Regions from separate parts of the Photobacterium kishitanii genome, predicted to be linked through region 2. Evidence: predicted binding sites of a transcription regulator. Region 2 holds the regulator's gene; each other region holds the start of a gene.

Region 1 (5,832 bases), 2.1 Mb from region 2:
AACCAAACATCTTACGCGTATCTGTTGCACGTGTTGCCCAGTAGTAGCCACGCTCTGATGGGTCTACTTCGTATGGCATATCCATGTAAACATAATCAGGGTTAGATACGATCACATCGTAGCCTTTATCAGCCCACTCATAAGCTGACGCACCGCCGCCCCAGTACAGAACGTCCCAGAAGTTTACACGTACGTTATCAGTCTCAAACGCTTTTGAGTCTTTTGAATACTTCAAGCCATCTTGCCATGCTTGGAAGTTCTCAATACCTTTACCATTAACCACTTCACTTACACGCTCAGCAAAGTAACTTGGTAGACGGTCATAATCACTTACGACACCTTCAGCAATCAATTTTTGACACATTGGTGACTTCTGGTATGGCTTATCTTGCTTAGATTGATCAATAGACCCCGTCCAAGCTGTTTGATCTGCTGCGTTAATATCTTGGAAACCAGCATTTAGCTTGATATTTTTCGCTTCATCACCACCGAAGTGCCATGTATTTAGCGGCATACCCGCTTCTTTATGCATTGCTTGAATTTCAGTAATTACTTTATCAACAAACTTTGCAGAAGAATCCATACATGGGTTAATGAAACTACGCTTATCGTAGAACTGTACTGTAGTAACGTTTGAGGTATCGTTTGGATCCATCAAGCGGTACTCGTTCGCTTCATCCATCTTACCTTCAGCAGCTAAACGCTTGTAACGCGCTTCCATTGCTACTACTGCAGCACGTGCGTGCGCTGGCATATCGATTTCAGGAATAACTTCAATACCACGTGCTTTAGCGTATTTTAGAATATCTAAGTAATCTTGCTTGCTGTAGTAACCAGAACCATCGTTATCAGATGTAGGACCTGAACCCAGTTGTGGTAATAGACATGAAGTCTCAGATAAATCGTGACAACGCTTACCACCAATGTCGGTTAGCTCTGGTAAACCAGGGATCTCAACACGCCAGCCTTCATCATCTGATAGGTGGAAGTGGAATTTGTTCATCTTGTACGCTGCCATTTGGTCTAACGTACGTAGAATCACTTCTTTTGAGTGGAAGTTACGACCCACATCAACCATTACACCACGGTAATCAAAACGTGGCGCATCCGTTACTTCTAGCGTAGGAATGCTATTTTTAGCACCAGTGCTCATTAAAGAGATTAGTGATTGCATACCATAGAATGCACCTTGGTCATCAAAACCAATAACCGTTGTGCCTGTTGGAGTTACATCTAGCTTGTAAGCGCCAGCAATTTGTTGATCTTTAGCAAACGAACCAGGTAGAAGGCTTACTTTTACAGGGTATTGACCCTTAGTATTAACACCTAATACGTCAAGACGCTCATTCACTGCTGCCATCATATCGGCTGGTAGAGTGAAATTGCTGATTTTAATACCGTTTGCTAGTGAAACAGTGTTACCTGTTAGCTTAGTGCTTAGCGGTGTCGGAACAATCGTTGCTGCCACTTCTTCTGTAGCTAACACATTAATGTCTTGGTTCTTCTCAAAACGTGTTTCAGCAGTTGCAAGCACATTATTATCGGCTTTAACACGTTTAAATTGATCGCCCTTAAGCGGTACTAGGTAATCTGAAGGATTAACTGAATCAGTACTCTTAATCGTTTGTGGCGCGGCATCACCCGACGTCACGTATGCGCGTGGCATATAATCGTTTTCGAAAAGCGTCCAGTATTCACCGATGTAAGGAATAACAACCTTCTCGCCTTCAGCAAAGCCATCAAACTTTTCAGTTGGCTCTAGCGTATGAAGGTCACCAGTTACGTGTGTAACTTTGAATTGGTCGTTTTGAACTTCAAGAATTTGGCGAATGCTGCTGAAATAAATTTTCCAGTCTTTACCTGTAACTGCTGGGCCATTATTTTCCAGCGTCAAATTAATTAGATCACAAGATGCCCACTCTGCGCCTAGCGTCTTACACTGTAGGCCTTCTTCTGCACCGTGTTGAGTAACAATTTCATAAGTAACATCAAGGTTATTAGCTAATTTTTTAACAACCTTCTCATCATCATTTCCTTGTGTTGCACAACCAGTTACTGCTAGTGCAATGAAAGATGCTAACGCCGTAAGTTTAATAGTCATGAAATATTCCTTTCTCCCGATATCCCTTTAAATGAAGGGAAAATCTATATAGAGCCCAAAAGTTGGGTACTCAAAATGCCGGTCTTGATATCTTACAACTAAAATATCAGGACCGGTCTAATTAAAAGTGTTGCGGTATTTCGTGTGTCGCTTAATTACTTAAGAATTTAGGTAATTATGGAAGCTTTACTGCTGATAGGTCTTCTGACGCTGGGATTTTTTTCATCTCACCAGCAACGATTTCAGCTAGAGGGCCTAGGATAACTTGTAAGTTATTTGAACCTAATTTAACCACTCCCATTGCACCTAGTGCTTTTAATGTCTTCTCATCTGCAAGGCTACTGTCTTTTAGAGTTAGACGTAGACGAGTGATACAAGCATCAATGTTTTCTAGGTTACCGTGACCACCAAGCGCTTTTAAGTATTGCTTAGCTAATTCACCCGTTTCAGCTGAACCACGTACTGATGAAGTCTCTTCTTCGTCATCTTCACGGCCTGGAGTCTTAAGGTTGAACTTAAGAATAACAGTGCGGAAGATAAAGTAGTATAGACCGAAGAACACAACACCTTGAAGAACAAGCATGTACCATTGAACAGCTAATGGGTTACGTGTTGATAAGAATAAGTCAACTAAACCTGCTGAGAAACCGAAACCAGCAATCCAGTGCATTGAAGCCGCGATGTATACAGAGATACCCGTTAATGCTGCGTGGATAACGTATAGTGGCGGAGCAAGGAACATGAATGCAAATTCTAGAGGCTCAGTAACACCTGTGAAGAATGATGCAAAACCAGCAGCTAGAAGAAGTGAAGCAACACGCTCTTTGTTCTTCGCTTTAGCTGTGTGGTACATAGCAAGTGCTGCACCTGGTAGACCGAACATCATGATTGGGAAGAAACCAGCCTGGTACATACCAGTAACACCAGGTGTACCTTTACCGCTCAAGAAGTTAGGAATATCGTTAATGCCTGCAACATCAAACCAGAATACTGAGTTCAGTGCGTGGTGAAGACCAACAGGAATCAATAGACGGTTAAAGAATGCGTAGATACCAGCACCGGCAGCGCCTAGACCTTGAATACTTTCACCGAAATGTACTAGACCGTTGTAAATTGACGGCCAAACATACATCAGTACGCCTGCGATAATAATACCAGCAACAGAAGTCAAAATTGGAATCAAACGCTTACCACTGAAGAATGCTAACGCTTTGTGCAATTCTACGTGAGAGAAACGATTGTAAATTTCTGCTGATACGATACCTACAAGGATACCTACGAATTGGTTATTGATTTTTGAAAACGCGGCAGGAACAGCGCTTGCGTCAATACCTTGGATTTGTGCTACTGCACCAGGTGCAAGTAACGTTGTAACAACTAGGAAGCCTACGAAACCAGAAAGTGCTGCTGCACCATCTTTATCTTTAGACATACCGTAAGCAACACCAATCGCAAACAACACAGACATGTTGTCGATAATTGCTGAGCCAGCTTTGATTAAGAATGCCGCTAACGCAGAGTTTGCACCCCAGCCAGTCGGGTCAATCCAGTAACCAATACCCATTAAAATTGCCGCTGCAGGAAGTACTGCAACTGGCACCATTAGTGCTTTACCTACTTTTTGAAAATATCCAAGAATATTCACCCTTAGTTCCCCCTATGGTTTTCTTAGATGCGATAGTGATAGCTTTTTTTTGCCATCTCTTTTTTGTCCTTTGCAGTTTATGAATTTTATTTCGCTCCGCAAATTAAAACATCATCATTTGTGATCTCAATCACCGACCGAGGTCAGAACTGAGTGATTTTGCTAGCTCGATCATAAAACTTATTTTATCATTCGAAACAAAGGCGCTATGCCGCTCAGATTTTTCCTGTTTTAACTATCTTCAAAGAGGTGTCAACGTGAGACTAATCCCGCTTAATAACGCTAAAGATGTTGGTCTATGGTCTGCTCGCTACATTGCAGATCGCATTAACAAGTTTCAACCAACAGCTGAACGTCCATTTGTGCTAGGTCTACCTACCGGTGGTACACCACTTGCTACATACCAGCGTCTGATTGAACTATACCAAGCTGGTGAAGTAAGTTTTAAAAACGTAGTGACATTCAACATGGACGAGTATGTTGGCATGGCTGCTGATCATCCAGAGTCATACCGTAACTTCATGTATAACAACTTCTTCAATCATGTTGATATACAAGAAGAAAACATCAACCTTCTTGATGGCAATACCGCTGACCACCAAGCTGAATGTCAACGTTACGAAGACAAAATCAAAACCTATGGCCGCATTAATTTGTTCATGGGTGGCGTGGGTAACGATGGCCATATCGCATTCAACGAGCCTGCATCATCATTGGCTTCTCGCACGCGTATCAAGACTCTTACCCATGAAACACGTATTGCGAACTCTCGTTTCTTTGAAGGCGATATCAACCAAGTACCTAAGTACTCATTAACGATTGGTGTTGGTACGCTATTAGATTCTGAAGAAGTAATGATTCTGATCACTGGCCACAACAAGGCACAAGCACTACAAGCTGCTGTTGAAGGTTGTGTTAACCACCTATGGACAGTTTCTGCACTTCAGCTTCACCCTAAATCAATGATCGTTTGTGATGAACCATCAACCCAAGAACTTAAAGTGAAAACAGTTAAGTACTTCCAAGAGCTAGAAGCAGAGAACATTACACACATCTAATCCATATAAGGATAATTCATGTACGCGCTAATAAACTGTCGAGTATTCACAGGTAGCGATGTGCTGAATAACCACGCCGTCATTATTGATGGCGTGAATATTCACGCAATAATCCCTGAAAGCGACGTAAAAAAAGATATCGAAACAATTGATTTACAAGGTGCAAACCTAACCCCTGGCTTTATTGACTTACAACTCAATGGCTGTGGTGGCGTGATGTTTAATAATGAAATAACGCCAGCAACAATCGATACCATGCACCGCACCAACCTCAAATCTGGCTGTACCAGTTTCCTGCCAACGCTCATCACTTCTGCTGATGAAGACATGAAACAAGCCATTCAAGCCCAACGCACTTACCAACAACAATACCAACATCAATCACTTGGCATTCACTTCGAAGGTCCTTATATCAATGTATTGAAAAAAGGTATTCACCGCCCTGACTTCATTCGCCCAGCGACTAACGAAATGATTAATATCTTGTGTGAAAACGCAGATGTTATAACTAAAGTTACCTTAGCGCCGGAAATGAATAGCGTTGAGCATATTAAACAATTGGTAGATGCTGGCATTGTTGTATCAGCAGGACACAGCGATGCGACCTATGCACAAGCACGCCAAGGGTTTGATGCAGGAATAACCTTCACAACACACTTATTCAATGCCATGACGTCTATTGAAAACCGTCAGCCAGGCCTTGTGGGTGCAATTTATGATAGCAATGAAATATATACGGGTGTTATTGCTGACGGTCACCATGTTGACTATGCCAATATTCGTATGGCGCATAAAATGAAGCAAAGCCACCTTGTTTTAGTGAGCGATGCCACAGCTCCGGCAGGTGCTAACATCGATAGCTTCCTTTTTACTGGGAAAAAAGTATATTACCGAGATGGTAAGTGTGTTGACGAAAATGGCACACTTGGTGGCTCGGCACTGACAATGATTGAAGCGGTACAAAATAGTGTCGAACACATAGGCATCGCCTTAGACGAAGCGATTCGCATGGCTACCCTTTATCCTGC
Region 2 (5,832 bases):
TACAAAGCCAGTAAAGCACGCCAAGCCCAAAGCCGTATTAAAGCCCTTGAACGAATGGAAAAAGTGCTACCCGCGCAACTTGATAATCCATTTAGTTTTGAATTCCGTGAACCAAGCGCACTGCCTAATCCTATTTTAATGATGGATCATGTGGCTGCCGGTTATGATGACTTATTGATACTAGAAAAAATTCGTTTAAACCTCGTCCCTGGAAGTCGAATTGGCTTACTGGGTCGTAATGGTGCGGGTAAATCCACCTTAATTAAAATGTTAGCTGGCGATTTACCCGCCAAAGCCGGTGATATGGCTTATTCACAAGGGGTTAAAATTGGTTACTTTGCCCAGCATCAATTAGAGACCTTGTATCTTGATGATACGCCGGTTCAACATATGGCACGTATTGCGCCTAACTCAACTGAACAGCAGTTACGTGATTACTTAGGTAGCTTTGGCTTTATTGGCGACAAAGCCCTTGAAAAAGTAGGACCATTTTCTGGTGGTGAAAAAGCACGCTTGGTATTAGCGTTAATTGTATGGCAACGCCCAAACCTATTACTGCTCGATGAGCCGACTAACCACCTTGATTTGGATATGCGTCAGGCATTAACCTTTGCGTTGCAATCTTATGAAGGGGCAATGGTAATTGTAAGTCACGACCGTTACTTACTGCGTGCCACGACTGATGACTTATATCTAGTTCATGATCGTCAAGTGGTGCCATTTGATGGTGATTTAAATGATTACCATAAATGGCTTACTGAGCAGCAACGCAATGAACGCCGTGAACAACAAGCAGCAAAACCTGAAACCAGTAAAGATAATAGCGCTGCTTCACGTAAAGAACAAAAGCGTTTAGACGCGGAATTCCGCAAGCTGACAGCACCAATTCGTAAAGAAATCACCAAGCTCGAAAAGCAAATGGATAAGCTTAATGAGGTCATTACTGCCGCAGAAACGGCATTAAGTGACAGCACGATTTATGAACCAGAAAATAAAGCGCAGATGAATGAACAACTCAAACTTCAAGGCAATGCAAAATCCGATCTTGAAGATATAGAAGTCGCATGGATGGAACTGCAGGAACAATTAGAAGAAATGGAAAGCCAGCTTAACGCTGAGTGATCATTTAACGCCGTAGCAATGATGTTATTACTACGGCGTTTTTATTTGAAGAAAGGACATTGACATGCAGCCATTTACTGCCGCAATTGGATTGCGCAATCCCCACCTGCAAACCTTATTGCCTCGATTTATTCGTCGCCAACCATTATTCACGCCAACGACGCAACGACTTGAAATGCCTGATGGTGATTTTGTTGATCTCGCCTGGACAGAGCAACCTAATCTTAATAATCACCACCAACCGCTGATGATTCTATTACACGGTTTAGAAGGTAGTTTTAACAGTCCTTATGCTAATGGCTTATTGATGGCAGCTAAGCAGCAAGGTTGGCTCGGAGTGATGATGCATTTTCGAGGTTGCAGTGGTGAATTAAATCGCCATCCGCAAAGCTATCATTCTGGTGAAACCAACGACGTCCATTTTTTTATTCAATGGCTACGCCAACAATTTCCGCAACGACCGTTTATCGCTGTCGGCGTTTCCCTTGGTGGTAATGTCCTGATTAATTATCTTGCGACCTACCCCAACAACGAACTAATTGCAGCCCAAGCGATCTCACCACCGTTGAATCTAGCCTCATGCTCTGATCGTATTCAACAAGGGTTCTCGCGTATTTATCAACGCTACTTACTCACATCGCTCAAACGAACCATAGCCAAAAAAATTGACCGTCAACCTCATACGATGCCAGTTAACCGGCAACAGTTAGCCTCAATTAGCAGTGTGTGGCAATTTGACCAAGCCATTACGGCACCACTACACGGCTTTAAAGATGCTGATGACTACTACCACCACTGTAGTGGTTTGCGTCTGCTGGCCAATATCTCGCAACCCTTACGAATTATTCATGCTGCAGATGATCCATTTATGTGTCGTGATGTGATTCCTGCACAACCATTGCCAGCTAATATTCGTTATGATTTATCGGCAACAGGGGGACATGTTGGTTTTATTGGTGGCAGTTTGCTTAAACCACAGTTTTGGCTAGAGCACACCGTACCAGAGTGGTTTCAATACCAATTAACGCAACACCAATCAACATCAGCTTATAATGACTGAGTTTGTTTCAATCCAATTTAAGAATATACTACAGCTATTGTTTTATTAATCATTTAAGAAGTTGTAATGATTATTCCTTGGCAAGACATCGCCCCTGAAACCCTAACCAATCTCATCGAACAATTTATTTTGCGCGAAGGTACTGATTATGGCGAAGTAGAAATCAGCCTTAGCGATAAGGTCGCTTATGTTCGCCGGCAACTGCAAACTGGTGATGCGGTTATTGTTTTCTCTGAATTACATGAGTCCGTCGATATTAAGCTTCGTAATCAAATGTAAAAAAAAACAATATTTATCATTATAAAAATTCGCCCTCGCCAGCACTTTTATCACTTAAAACCGACATTTACGCAAAGCTGTAGTAACATTTATTATTGTTCTTTTTTTGTTATTAACATGTAGTAATCACAACAAGGTGAGTTATGTCGGTAAAACACCCTATTATTGCAGTCACTGGTTCATCAGGTGCTGGAACGACCACAACATCTGAAGCCTTTCGCAAGATGTTTAATATGATGGACATCAACGCTGCATGGCTAGAGGGTGATAGCTTCCACCGCTTTACTCGCCCTGAAATGGATTGTGAAATCCGCAAAGCGAAAGAACAAGGTCGTCATATCAGCTACTTTGGTGCAGAAGCCAATGACTTTGAACAATTAGCTCACTTTTTCAAACAATACTCTCAAGATGGTAGCGGCAAGTTTCGCCGTTATCTGCATACCTTTGATGAAGCCGTACCTTATAATCAAATGCCAGGTACTTTTACCCCGTGGCAACAATTGGCTGAAAATACGGATGTGTTGTTTTATGAAGGTCTACATGGGGGGGTGGTTGATGGCGATATCAATGTGGCTCAACATGTTGATCTACTTATCGGCATGGTACCGATTGTTAACTTAGAATGGATTCAAAAAATTATTCGCGACACCCGTGATCGGGGCCATTCTCGTGAAGCAGTAATGGAATCAATTGTGCGCTCAATGGATGACTATCTTAATTACATCACGCCGCAATTTTCTCGTACTCATATTAACTTTCAACGGGTACCAACTGTTGATACCTCAAATCCTGTCAGTGCCAAAGGAATTCCAAGTTTAGATGAAAGCTTTGTGGTGATCCGCTTTCGTGGCTTAAAGAATGTCGACTTTCCGCATTTATTAGCAATGATTCAAGGTTCATTTATGTCACGCCATAATACTCTGGTTGTTCCAGGTGGCAAAATGAGCTTTGCGATGGAGCTAATTATGCGGCCTTTACTTGAACAACTGATTGAAAATGGCCAGATCGGCTAATCGTTACTTGCGTAATTAACGGTCACTAGTATCAGTAACCGTTAATAATGATAGTGTTTACGCCACAACAATCTCATAGCTGTGGCTCAGCTCGACCCCTTTACCTAACATTAAACACACTGAGCAATATTTTTCGAGTGAGTCAGCAACCACTTTACTGACTAATTGAGGCGCTAAATCATGGCCACTAACCACGAAGTGTAAATTTGCATGAGTAAAAATACGTGGCGCTTGCTCACGACGCTCAGCAGAGATATTCACTTCACAGCCAGTGATCTGCTGTTGTAAATCTTGTAATCCACTCACAACATCAACCGAGCTACAACCACCAGCGGCCATTAACACTAATTCCATCGGACTTGGTGCTTTATCACCACCATTACCATCTAAAACAACACTATGGCCTGATGATGACTGACCAACAAAAGTCATATTTTCAACCCACTTTACTCGTGACTGCATCTCTATCTCCTTTGGCTATATTATTCAGATATTAACTCTATTTTTGTTGATAATCTCATCAATGTAAACGCTATTTATTCCGGCTAATGCTAATTACGTTGCATATTTAAACCACCCAAATTAACTAACAAACCCACATTAAAACTATGCTTTTGGTGACTAACTCACAACGATGTGATCATGTGCACACTTATCTCTCATAAATGAGCGAGTCAGCTAGATCAATATCAAGAAAAAACCCTAAAAAAAGGATACAATCTTAACAAGTTCAAGTTAGCTTGCAGCCCAGCAGCTGAGTGAATAACCCCGCCAGCAAACAGTTTTGTTGAGTTATCTTCACAGAACATATTGTTGGGCAACATATGCAGAGGAAGTTAGTAATATGGTTCCAGGTAAACCGCAGACAGATCCAACTTTAGAGTGGTTTCTTTCCCATTGTCACATTCACAAATATCCATCAAAGAGCACGTTAATTCACGCTGGTGAAAAAGCAGAAACTTTGTATTACATCGTGAAGGGTTCTGTTGCTGTATTAATCAAGGATGAAGAAGGTAAGGAAATGATCCTTTCTTACCTAAATCAGGGTGACTTTATTGGTGAACTCGGCTTGTTCGAAGAAGACCAAGAGCGTACAGCTTGGGTTCGTGCCAAAAGCCCTTGTGAAGTTGCAGAAATTTCATTTAAGAAATTCCGTCAGTTAATTCAAGTTAATCCAGATATTCTAATGCGTCTATCTGCTCAAATGGCATGTCGTTTACAAGTGACAAGTCAAAAAGTAGGTGATCTTGCATTCCTTGATGTAACAGGTCGTATTGCACAGACGTTACTTAATCTTGCAAAACAACCCGATGCAATGACACACCCAGATGGCATGCAAATTAAGATCACTCGTCAAGAAATTGGCCAGATCGTAGGTTGTTCTCGCGAAACAGTGGGTCGTATTTTAAAAATGCTTGAAGAGCAAAATCTTATTTCTGCTCACGGCAAAACAATCGTGGTTTACGGTACACGCTAATTATTAGTCGTACCTTAATCGCCGATGAAACCGCAGCTTATACCTGCGGTTTTTTTTGATCTCGACTATCTCTAAATAGCACCATAAAACAAACATTGACGGAGTTAGTATTACGGTTAAATTTTAATTTGTAATCACATTCATTCATGCTACATTTCGATTACAAATGGATTTCTTAATCAATGATGGTCAATATGGATATTGAACGCTTTTCTACTAACAGTTTCACCACCGTACCAGGGGTGTTAACTAACCAGCCCACAACCATTGAAATGACAGGGTTTAGCGATAGCCGTTGCTACCTTGAACAACAAACAGGATTACGTCGCTGCCCAGCGGATGAATCAGGCGTTTGGGGTTCACCACTAGATAACTAGCTAGCAATAACAGCACTGATGTAACTAAGTGCTGTTGTTATTACTGCCATTTTCACTATCAAGTACTCAGTTAACTATTGGTACTTTCAAATATTTTATCCGCCGAGGCAGTAACAAAGCCGCTATACAATTCACCATTCGGTTGTGGATAGCGTTTAGCAAACTCGTAAAATCCACCAGGGATCTTATAAACCCCATCTCGAAAACTAACCCCAACCTCATCAGCCATCGTTGCCGATTGCTCTAACATTACCGTCGCATCACCTTTTATGTCTCCGCCTGTCTGATTAATCACAAACTGGTTATGACGCAATAAATGGTTTACCTCTTCTAAACAAGTAAATTGCTCGAGCTGATTAATACTTACCGTAAAATGATTAGCACCAAAACCGTGCGCCGCAACCCAAGCTGCATACTCACTTTCAGCCGCTAAAAATTGATAGGTTGCAAAATCAAGTTGCCATGGACGACCGCCATAAACAAAATCAGGCTGGCGAAAATAAT
Region 3 (5,832 bases), 1.3 Mb from region 2:
CTTTGACCTTTACCTGATGAACTCATGATTGGCTTAACCACACATGGCATACCAATACGATGCACAGAAGCTTCAAAATCAGCATATTGATCTGAAAATTCGTAAGGGGAGGTTGGAATAGCTAACGTTTCAGCGGCTAGACGACGAATACCTTCACGGTTCATGGTTAATTTAGTCGCGTTAGCGGTTGGGACAATATTTACCCCTTGGTTCTCAAGTTCAACCAATGTATCTGTTGCAATTGCTTCAATTTCAGGAACAACAAAATGGGGCTTTTCAAGCGCAATAATGCGTTTAAGTGCATCGCCATCTAACATATCAATAACGTGGCTACGATGCGCAACTTGCATCGCTGGCGCATTCTCATAACGATCAACGGCAATTACTTCAAGGCCAAGACGCTGACACTCAATAGCAACTTCTTTACCCAGTTCACCAGAACCAAGCAGTAATACACGGGTTGCATCAGAACAAGTAGCTGTACCAAACATTGATATTCCTTACGATTTGTCATTAAAGGTGAAATCTGAAATTAATAATACCTTATTTTTACGTTTGCGCAATCGTTTGCTTTCGACCTGATTAATGGATAACCATAACCGAAGACAAAAAAAACCGCTTATGATAAGCGGTTTTTAAAATGGTTATTTTTTGCGATTTTCCCAATGGGTAATAAACGCGACGGAAAGAATAATAATAGCTGCACCCAGCCAGAGTCGTCCAGGAGGAGCCCAGCCAAAGACCAGCCAGCCACCTAATACGTTTAGTGGTAACTTCGCATGATCAAAGGGTTGTACAAAAGACGCGTCAGCGACAGCATAAGCTTTTGCAATCGCCCATTGCGCTAAGCCCGTTAGTAAGCCTGCTAGAATTAATAGCCACCAGCTAAAACTCACTGTTGGCATTGTAAAATCAGGCGCCGCTAAAATAAGATTAAATGGTGTCATTAAAATGAGTAGGTACATCACGATAGTCGTCGGTGATTCATTACTGGACTGTTTTTTCACCATTAATGAATAGGCCGCCCAGAAAAATGCGGCGCCGACAGGCAATAGTGTCGCGATATTAAAATTTTCAGACCATGGTTCAAGAATAATCATGGCACCAGCAAACCCTGCTAACGTTGCAAACCAACGCGCCTTACCGACCGTTTCTTTTAAAATTAGACCTGAACCAATAGTGGCAAATAGTGGTGAAATCATGAGTAGGGCAATGCCTTGCCAAATTGGTACCGGATAGGCCAGTGCCCATAGCCATAATTGAATACCAATAACCGCTAAAAACACGCGTAAGCAGTGTAACCAAAAGTGATTTGTTTTAAGCGAGTGGCGAATACCCATAGTACGTAACCAAGGTAACATCGCGATTAGAGCAATGAAATATTGGATCAAAGCTACAGAGGTTGAGGGAACATGCATTTTGATACTAAGGTACTGAGCTAAACTGTTTACGATAGCAAACGCGAGCCCTGCAGTGAGCATCCATGCAGCGCCTTGCAAAGGATTATGTGTTTGAGACATTGTCATTGGCTTCTAATAATAGGTGGCGAGATAATACGCTTTTGATGTTTGATAGCCAACATTGATCAATATTAGGTAATAAAAAACCGCCAGTAAGGCGGTCTTTTTAGATTATTTAAATCAATTGGTGACTTAATAAGCAACGTACGTTAATTGCACATCAGGATTAAGTGCTTCAAGTAATGCTTGTGTGCGTGCTAGTTGACTAATTTTGCTGTCAGCACTTTCTACTAATGCCGCTTCAACGATTTCAGATAGCGGATAATTAGACATATTCATATTAATCAATGCAACTTGCAGCGGAGGTAGACTAGGGTTGAAGGCTGCATTTTCTGCATACATCCCCTCAAAAATACGACCATCTTGTGCTTTTAATGCAACACCGCTGAAGTTTTTCGAGTAAGGCGCATGTGAGCGGTTAGCGGCCTTACAAGCACAAGCAGCTAGCTCTGAATCTTCTTCGATACTAATACCATTATCAATGTCACTTAATAAGCCATCTTTAATGCCTAAATCAAGTGGACCAAATGAATCGGGTAAGTATTGTTGTAATGTCATTGGCTGACGTTGCGGCAGTTGAATTATCATATCGTTAGCTGATGTTAATTCATTCATAAACTGACGACAGTGACCACACGGACTGTAATTGATGGTGACATCTTTAATGCCAACTTCACCTTTGATCCATGCATGGCTAATAGCTGATTGCTCGGCATGAATAGTACAACCCATGCTAGCGTTCTCAAATTCCATATTCGCACCAAAGTAAAGGCGACCAGATGCGCCACGCACAATCGCGCCGACATAGAAATTGGAAATAGGTACAACAGCATAAGATGCAGCAATAGGAAGGAGAGCCAAGCGAAGTTCAGTATCAGTCATCTGAGTAGTTGATAATAAAAGTTCGAATTGCTCAGGACTAATGGTTGAGTCGAAATCTGAAGCTTCAATAATAGGCTTTAAAGCTGACGCCAATTCAGCAGGTAATAAGCTTAATGCTTTTATAACACGTGCGTACATTGGGTGTTACTCCTTCATTGTTGATGGCAAAACATTCTATGTGAATCACAAGGTATTGGAAGTGATCTTGGTCACATTGTTGGTTTTGATGTTGCACCTATTACATTGTTGGGAGTGGCGTCACACTTGTTTCTGCAATTTTGCAGATAATATTTCAATAACTTAGTGAAAATTAATCAAATTGATTGCTTTTCATACATTGCTGTTAGGTGTGTCCAAATAGGCGTAAAAGCAAAGGGAACATCAGCGGTGCTAATAGGGTCGTCATAATGCCGCAAATAACCAATGCTAATGAACTAAACGCCCCTTCTTGATAGTCTTCCTCAACGGCTTTGGCTGTGCCTAATGCATGTGAAACCGTACCAATCGACAAACCTTTTGCTAAAGGATGTTTAACACGAAATAATTTCATGATTGGATAACCTAATACGGCACCAAATAAGCCAACAATAATAACCATTGCAGATGTAATTGCAGGAATACCACCAATTTGCTGTGAAGCCGCCATCGCTAGTGGCGTTGTGATTGATTTCGGTAAAATACTTGCTGCGAGTTGGGCATCGGCGCCCATTGAAAAAGCAATAGCAGTACCAAATGTCATCGACAATACACTACCAACAAAACACGAAGTTAAGATCGTCTTCCATTTGCTGCGAATAAGCCCAATTTGTTGGTATAAAGGAAAGGCTAATGCAACAACAGCAGGACCTAACAAATAGTTAATCACTTCATTTTGGGCAAAATAGGTTTGATAAGGTACAGTGAACCATTTAAGTGCCACGATCATCACAATAAGCGTGATCAAAAGGGGGTTAAAAAAGGGATTTTTGATTTTCATTGCTAAATAGCGTGCGGAATAAAAGCACACTAAGGTTGCTACTAGCCATATCATGACTCTTTCTCCTTATGGTGTACCGCTAAGCCAATAACAATTAATACGATAATGGTACTACCTAGGGTGCTTGCAAAAATGATCGCAGCGTTGTTTTCAATGACACCTAAATAGTTCATCAAGCCAACACCGACGGGGACAAATAGCAACGCCATATGTTTTATTAATAGATTACAGGTACTTTCAACCCACTCAGCCCGACAAATGCCTGTGACAAGACTGATAAAAAGGATAAATAAACCGATAATACTGCCTGGAATCGGTAATCCAGAAAAGTGTTGAATGCCTTGTCCTAAAAAGAAACAAATCATAACGATGGCAAATGAGCGTATATAATTCATGGATATTACAACTTTTAAATATTTAATTCATCATACAAATAAGTATGATAAATGTCACACTAATTTTTCACGATTAATGAACTATATTTGTTTCTGTTGATAAAACAAGCATCAATGTTATTGGGTTGTCATAATCCAATAACTAATCAGTAGTGTAAATGTAATGATTACTACCGTTGTGATGATGGCGTAATTTATGTTAATCACTTGAAGCAAAGGCTTTTTTGATTTGTTTTTAACTAGAGCAGGCCATGATGGAGGGGATTTAAGTGGTGTCGTTTCATTGCGAACTGCAGTGGTATTAGGTAAAGACACTCGAAAGCCATAACTTGGAATAATATAGATAGGTATCGCCATCTTTCCATTGCGGAGTAATTTTTTAGACAGTGATAGCAATAAAACATTTAGATCATAATGATGATCACAGCTTTCTTCGTAGGCGTTAGGGGAGGTAAAGGTATAACGATATATCGATTCAGTGCTAACCACTTCACCTGCGAGGTAACACAGTGAGGCTAAAAAACGGGACTCATCAGCCGTTAATAGTGTTTGTTGATTATCATGCCAGTTAAGTAGTCTATTTTCAGGAATAAAATCAATCCCTTCAAACCGATAACATTTTACTGCTGTTTTGGTTGTCATTAGATCACCCACTTGTAAACGCTTCGAACACAACATCATTCGATAGCATTAAGTGTTGACGGAATTACGACAATCATCAAATAACGGGTCTTATTAATAATAAAAAAGCCCATCACAGGATCACTATGACGAGCTTATGCGTATTCAAAAGTCATAACATAATGAATTACATCAATTTATTAATGTAGTCATATAACGACTTCATGATCTTCATTTTGTGTTCATTTGACTGGCAATCTAGCGCGACAGCTTCAAAGTTTTCCATATATTTGGTCATGTTTTCTTCAAAGAAATCTTGACAGTGGTGCTTCCAACGTTGCTGTTCTTGATAAGTTAACGTTAATGGATAATTACGTGCGCGATAGCGGAACAATAACGGCTTAATGCGCTCATCATCGACATTAATTTCCAGTGTTGCTAGTGAATCTGCTGCTGTTTCACGAATAATATCCATGGTTGAGCGATCAGCGGTGGAGAAGAAGCCATCATAGAGCATGGTATCAACGTTACCATTATTAGCGTACTCACGTTTAACACTGAACATTTCGAGTAATTTGGCTCGCACTTCAGGATGTTGCTTTAATAGCGCAAGATTCTTAAGGCATAACTCACGATCAATCCCTAAGCGGGCCGCATCTTCAGCTTTAAGTGTTTTAGCTGGCGCAAGTACCGGACATTTATTTAAATGCACTTCTTTAATCGGTACTGGCAATTCATCAGGACCAAGATCAATGCGTTTAGTATATAAACGCTCACGCAGTTGGTCGGCATTAAGTTCAATTAATGGGGTCGGATCTTGCGCAAGATTAACGCAAATCACTGCATTTTTATTATCAGGATGCCATGCCATCGGCACGATCCAACTGGTATTACCGCACTCAGTACCGAACATCCCCGATACATGCACAATAGGGGTGAGATCGACAATATCGATTAATTCTTGTAATTGACGCTTATGACGTAAGTTAAACAAGTAATCAAACAGCTTAGGTTGGTTTTGCTTTAAGATTTTTGCCAGTTCGATAGTGGCGTATACATCAGCCATAGCATCGTGGGCATTAGTGTGTTCAATACCGTTAGCAATTGAGAGTTTTTCAAGCTTAAAGCTCGGACGACCTTCATCGTCAGTTGGCCAGTTAAGCCCATCAGGACGTAATGCATAACAGGTACGCATAATATCTAATAGATCCCAACGCGAGTTACCATTTTGCCATGCCCAACCATATGGGTCATAGAAGTTACGGTATAACGTATAGCGGGTCACTTCATCATCAAAGCGAACGTTATTATAACCAATAACACAAGTATTCGGCTTTGACAGCTCGGCATGAATTTGGGCAATAAACTCCGGCTCTGATAAACCTTTTTCCATTGCTTCCTGTGGCGTGATCCCCGTGATCAAACATGCTTCAGGTGA
Region 4 (5,832 bases), 850 kb from region 2:
TCAATCCTAATTTTAGTACTAAAAAAGGGGGATTATCGTTTGGTTTAGGGCTGGGGTTAGCAATAGTACAACGTATTGTGACGAGCTATGGCGGTACGATTGCGGTGAAAAGTGATTATCAGCGTACGACATTTAGAATCAAATTACCGATAACGTAAAGGATGGTTATGATGGAAAAAATCACGATTATTTGCGTTGATGATCAGCGCGAAGTATTAAGTGCAGTATTAAAAGATTTAGTGGAATTTGAGCCATCTTTTTTATTGGAAGATTGCGAATCAGCAGATGAAGCACTCGCATTAATGGATGAACTTGATGCTGAAGGCCAGTTTATCGGCCTTATTATTTCAGATCATGTGATGCCTGGTAAAACTGGGGTTGAGTTATTGACGCTAGTGGCAAACGATAGCCGCTTTATCCATACTAAAAAGGTGTTATTAACAGGGCAGGCGACTCATCAAGATACTATTGCAGCAATCAACCAAGCACGTATTGAAAGTTACTTTGAAAAACCATGGGATGCCGAAGTGCTCACTAACTGTGTGCGAACATTAGTTACTGAATATATTTTCGATATGGGGTTAGATTATACGAAGTGGGGCGATGTGCTTGATAACACAACTATTTTACAACGTTTACGTTAACTAATCTCTAAGGGTGTAAGGGGATGTGTACTTATATTTGATAATTATTATCAGTTGTAAGTAAGGATCTATTGCTATTTTTCTTGACCTTGGTCTTAACTCAAAGGTTTATAGTTATCATTAGCAAAACCAAATAGCACCCAAGGAGAACGATGATGTGTGCTCAATGTAATAATAAAAAAGATCATATCCATACTTCAAAATCAACGGTTGCTAATAAAGCGACCGTTACCGTGGTTGCAGCAGCGACTGATTGTTGCTCAAGTGTAACTGCTGATTGTTGTTCTAGTAATAAAGATTCTGAAGGGGGGAATGATAATGATACTGAAGGCCCCGCAGCCGGTGGTTGTTGTTCAGCCACGGCAAAAAATGCTATCCATTCAGTAACAAAAAAAAGTACCTTTACCATTACTGGTGCACATGTTTCAGCCAGTGATAAAGCTGCATTAGACAATAACCATCAGCATGGTGATACCCATTGCGGTGGTAATGATCACAATTCAGATTTGAATGATGTGCATGATCACGGTCATAGTGGTCATGATCACAGTAACCATGAGCACAGTGGACAATGTTGCTCTGCACCAACAATGAGCAAAGAACAAGAATTAGCGTTAGAAGCCTCTCTAACAAACAATGCTCATGGCAAAACATTTAGCTGGAAAGTGTTAGGCATGGACTGTCCTAGCTGTGCGGCTAAACTTGAAAAAGCAATAATGTCATTATCTGCCGTAGATACTGCAAAAGTGATGTTTGCGACTGAAAAATTGATTGTTAATATCAATGATAATCAACAGCTTGATCCTGAAAAAATAAAGTCTGAGATAGAAAATAAATCCAAAAAAACCGGTTTCACGTTAGTTTCTACTACAACGAAAGCCGCCGATATACCGACTCAATCTTTCTTTATTCAACATCTATCAGTAATTGTTATTGCTTTGATGATGGTGATCTCTTTTGTATTAAATAAAACGGTTTCTGCAGAAGCAGGCTTGTTAGCCTTTACGCTGACGACGATTGTCGGTTTATTCCCTATTTTGAAAAAAGCGGTTATTTTAGCTAAGTCAGGAACGCCGTTTTCGATTGAAACATTAATGTCTGTTGCTGCTATTGGTGCTTTATACCTTGGTGAAACAGCTGAAGCTGCGATGGTTATTCTACTGTTCCTTATTGGTGAACAGCTCGAAGGGTATGCTGCTTCACGTGCTCGTAGTGGCGTAAAGGCATTAATGGATTTAGTGCCAGAAGAAGCAACGGTTATTTTGGCTGATGGTACCAAAACCAAAATATCAGCCTCTGAATTAAAACCTGGCGATGTGATTGAAGTTGTGCCAGGCGAGCGTTTACCTGCTGATGGTCAAGTACTTGATGTTATCGCTAGTTTTGATGAAAGTGCATTAACAGGTGAATCGGTACCTGTTGAGCGTACTCCCGGTGAAAAAGTCATGGCGGGTAGTATGGCATCAGATAAAGTGGTGCGCTTAACCATTATTTCAGCTCAAGGTGATAATGCGATAGATCGTATTTTACATATGATTGAAGATGCAGAATCACGCAAAGCACCATTAGAGCGTTTTCTGGATAAATTCAGCCGTTGGTACACACCAAGCATGATTTTATTAGCGGCGTTAGTGGTTGTTATTCCACCATTGGTGTTTGGTCAATCTTGGGATGAATGGATTTATAAAGGCCTCGCTTTACTCTTGATTGCTTGTCCATGTGCGTTGGTTATTTCAACGCCCGCAGCGATTACATCAGGCTTAGCAGCTGCTGCACGTCGTGGTGCATTGATTAAAGGTGGTGCAGCGTTAGAACAACTGGGTCATATTGAAGTTGTTGCGTTTGATAAAACAGGTACGCTAACTGAAGGTAAACCTGTTGTTACCGATATGGTTTGTTGGGATAACGATGGCGATAAATTATTACGTCAAGCTGCTGCGATTGAAGCAGGTTCGTTACACCCACTGGCAAAAGCAGTTGTTAATCGTGCTCAAGAAAAGCAGCTTACCATTGTTGAAGCAACCGAACGTGAAACCTTAGTTGGGCGGGGTATTCAAGGCATAACTGAAGGTGATAAGTTCTTATTATGTGCCGCAGATCGTTTGCCACAAGATATTGTACTCACTGCTGAGCAACAGCAACAAGCAACAGATTTAGAAAATGAAGGTAAAACCTTGGTGGTTGCAGTTCGTAATGCACAGCCAGTGGGTTTAGTTGCATGGCGTGATAATTTACGTGAAGACGCATTAGTTGCAATTGAAAAGCTTAATAAATTAGGTATTAAATCAGTGATGCTTACTGGTGATAATGCGCGCGCAGCCGCCGCGATTGCTAAAGAAATCGATATTGATTTCCGCGCTAGCTTATTACCAGCAGATAAAGTGACTGAAATTCGAAAGTTGAATGATGTACATAGCGTTGCTATGGTCGGTGATGGTATTAACGATGCACCAGCCATGAAAACAGCGACTATTGGTATTGCGATGGGGGGCGGTACTGATGTAGCACTCGAAACTGCAGATGCTGCAATTACGCATAATCGTCTTTCTGAATTGCCAGTAATGATCGAATTATCACGAGCAACCTTAAATAATATCCGCCAGAATATTGGTCTAGCACTGGGTTTAAAAGGTATCTTCTTAGTGACAACTATACTTGGTGTGACCGGGTTATGGGTCGCAGTATTAGCTGACAGTGGGGCAACAGCTTTAGTAACGTTGAATGCTTTGCGGTTATTACGCTTTAAACCAAAAAAATAACTGAGTTAATAAACTCATATTATTAACGTAACAATAATGAGCAGGATGGGTTAAACACCATTCTGCTTTTTTATTTATAACAATATTGAAACGGTAATCAGTATGCTAAACGTTAGGGTAACGTTGCTGTTTTTTTGTGATGCGGTCGATAGGGAAACGTTTTGTTGTGATCTGCGTCTTGTTAATTTGTAACGAAAAATTTCATTGCTTTCATTTAATGTGATTCAACTCACTAAAAACAGTTTCAGCTTCCGCTATCGTTACAGCATATTTTGACCGACGTTATTGTTACGTTGCGCATTAGGTTTGCTGTCAAACCACAAAAATTAACGATAATTATCCATCTCTGTTCCTACAATCAGAGCGATTAAATTTAAAGGGTATCATTATGTCTGACAATAAAGTGTTCCACCTTGGTGTTAATAAAGCTGATCTTAACGGCGCTGAATTAGCGATTATCCCTGGTGATCCTGCTCGTGTAGAAAAAATTGCCAACCTAATGGAAAACCCTGAATTTCTAGCAAGTGCGCGTGAATACACAGTATACCGTGCGCAACTAGATGGTAAGCCTGTAGTTATTTGTTCTACTGGTATTGGTGGTCCTTCAACATCTATCGCAGTAGAAGAGTTAGCACAACTTGGTGTTAACACTTTCCTTCGTGTAGGTACAACAGGCGCTATCCAACCGAATATCAATCCTGGCGATATGATTGTAACAACCGCTTCTGTTCGTCTTGATGGTGCAAGTCTTCACTTTGCTCCAATGGAATTCCCAGCAGTTGCTGATTTCACAGTAGCAACAGCAATGAAGCAAGCGTGTGATGATGCTGGTGCAACAGTACATACTGGCGTTACTGCTTCAAGTGATACTTTCTACCCTGGACAAGAGCGTTATGACACATTCTCTGGTCGCGTTGTTCGTCGCTTCCAAGGCTCAATGAAAGAGTGGCAAGATATGGGTGTTCTAAACTTCGAAATGGAGTCAGCAACACTATTAACTATGTGTGCAAGTTCTGGTTTACGTGCTGGTTGTGTAGCTGGTGTTATTATTAACCGTACACAAAAAGAAATTCCTGATCATGCAACCTTGAAAGAAACAGAAGCTCGTTCAATTAAGATTGTGGTTGAAGCTGCACGTCAGATGCTAACTAAATAAGGCAGTATTGGTACTGTATTTAATTAACAGTACCAATAGCTTACAAAGCCGATGCTTATGATAAAGAGCATCGGCTTTTTTTGTGGTTCAGTTTTATCAATAGCGCTGGTGGTATGGTTAATATCGAAATAGAAATATTGTTATAGTAGTAATTGACTACTAATATATTAATGAGTTAGGAATTTAACCATTCATTTCTATTTAATGTAGAATAGTGATTCGTTTTGCTGAGTGAAATTATAAATATGATTGATTATAAAATTACATTTCCGAATGGACGTCAAGATACCGTGGCATTGCCTATTCACCCTGTATTACAGATGAAAATTGCCTATTTAGATGATGTGTTTGTTGTAAGAGATATTATTGCCACAGTGAATGAAAATTCAACTACTGTTACTTTAGTATTAGATGATGGTCAGCATCATACACAGAAGCCACAAGCTGCAGGGATTGTTTTTAATCGGCTTGGATAAGTGGTGTCAAACAGCATTAAGCGATAATCAATATTTAAGTAAAAAAAAGGTCTTCATAGAAGGCCTTTTTTTAATGCTAATACTTATGCTGGGTTATGTGCTTCACCACCGGCACCTTTAAGCCAATCATAAAGGTGAGTATATAAATCACCGAGTTGATCTGGACCAATAATCGCTAAGCCTAAATCTTGTGCGCGTACTAAATCGTGATGACGTAAAGGACGGAAACTGACTAGCATTGCACGTGCTTGTAGCCCACCTAGTAGGTCACGTAATGATTCAAGTTTATATAAGGTATCATCGCCATCATCACGCATACCTTTGGTCTTACATTCGATGATATGGAGCTTATTATTTACAATTGTTGCTACATCTAGCTCATTACGTACCTCACGCTCACCAATTTTACGGTAAACCTGTACGCCTAATGAGTGATCCTGAATGGTTGGTAATTCGTTTTGAATTGCACGAACTGTACTGTGAACTAAACTTTCTAACCACTCACCATTCGCAAATCGACGTGCTTCTTCATGTTTGAATGTCAAAATACCATCGTGGTATGTCGCAAGGCCTGTTTCTTCTAGATCGGTTAGTAACGTACCAAGTTCTTTATAACCTTGTTGTTTCTCACTGAGCTCAACATGTAATATTTGCTCTTTACGGCATGTTGTTGCGAGGTAATTAAGGGTGGCTAAACCTGGGCCTAATTCTAATGCAGAGCTTGCCCAACGTTGGCCTAATTCCCATAGCTGGTCGTTAAGCGATTCTGGCATTGGATTATCAGATAACTCACAGCG

What was found. The regulator CRP, encoded in region 2, controls carbon source genes, mostly activating them, when cyclic AMP is high. The targets are predictions, from matches to a motif close to TGTGANNNNNNTCACA.
Region 1: a site for CRP is predicted at 3,866-3,881, ahead of nagE (N-acetylglucosamine-specific PTS transporter subunit IIBC). Genes of this name have one in related genera too.
Region 3: a site for CRP is predicted at 3,817-3,832, ahead of PPBDW_RS07485 (CidA/LrgA family protein). Genes of this name have one in related genera too.
Region 4: a site for CRP is predicted at 3,622-3,637, ahead of udp (uridine phosphorylase). Genes of this name have one in related genera too.

What each region holds. Positions count from the first base shown of each region.
Region 1 is NZ_LN794352.1:2,368,703-2,374,534, forward strand. Features, by position in the region: gene PPBDW_RS11110 (beta-N-acetylhexosaminidase) at 1-2,101, opposite strand, end outside; gene nagE (N-acetylglucosamine-specific PTS transporter subunit IIBC) at 2,277-3,746, opposite strand; gene nagB (glucosamine-6-phosphate deaminase) at 4,004-4,804, shown strand; gene nagA (N-acetylglucosamine-6-phosphate deacetylase) at 4,823-5,832, shown strand, end outside.
Region 2 is NZ_LN794352.1:305,931-311,762, reverse strand. Features, by position in the region: gene PPBDW_RS01640 (ABC transporter ATP-binding protein) at 1-1,122, shown strand, start outside; gene PPBDW_RS01635 (hydrolase) at 1,187-2,182, shown strand; gene PPBDW_RS01630 (YheU family protein) at 2,249-2,461, shown strand; gene PPBDW_RS01625 (phosphoribulokinase) at 2,605-3,474, shown strand; gene PPBDW_RS01620 (OsmC family protein) at 3,532-3,936, opposite strand; gene crp (cAMP-activated global transcriptional regulator CRP) at 4,319-4,951, shown strand; gene PPBDW_RS01610 (hypothetical protein) at 5,134-5,328, shown strand; gene PPBDW_RS01605 (DUF1338 domain-containing protein) at 5,399-5,832, opposite strand, start outside.
Region 3 is NZ_LN794352.1:1,581,848-1,587,679, forward strand. Features, by position in the region: gene purT (formate-dependent phosphoribosylglycinamide formyltransferase) at 1-491, opposite strand, end outside; gene PPBDW_RS07470 (DMT family transporter) at 645-1,520, opposite strand; gene cdd (cytidine deaminase) at 1,653-2,540, opposite strand; gene PPBDW_RS07480 (CidB/LrgB family autolysis modulator) at 2,746-3,432, opposite strand; gene PPBDW_RS07485 (CidA/LrgA family protein) at 3,429-3,773, opposite strand; gene PPBDW_RS07490 (hypothetical protein) at 3,891-4,415, opposite strand; gene sbcB (exodeoxyribonuclease I) at 4,582-5,832, opposite strand, start outside.
Region 4 is NZ_LN794352.1:1,156,679-1,162,510, forward strand. Features, by position in the region: gene PPBDW_RS05655 (ATP-binding protein) at 1-158, shown strand, start outside; gene PPBDW_RS05660 (response regulator) at 171-644, shown strand; gene PPBDW_RS05665 (zinc/cadmium/mercury/lead-transporting ATPase) at 800-3,403, shown strand; gene udp (uridine phosphorylase) at 3,792-4,559, shown strand; gene PPBDW_RS05675 (hypothetical protein) at 4,805-5,035, shown strand; gene PPBDW_RS05680 (Card1-like endonuclease domain-containing protein) at 5,119-5,832, opposite strand, start outside.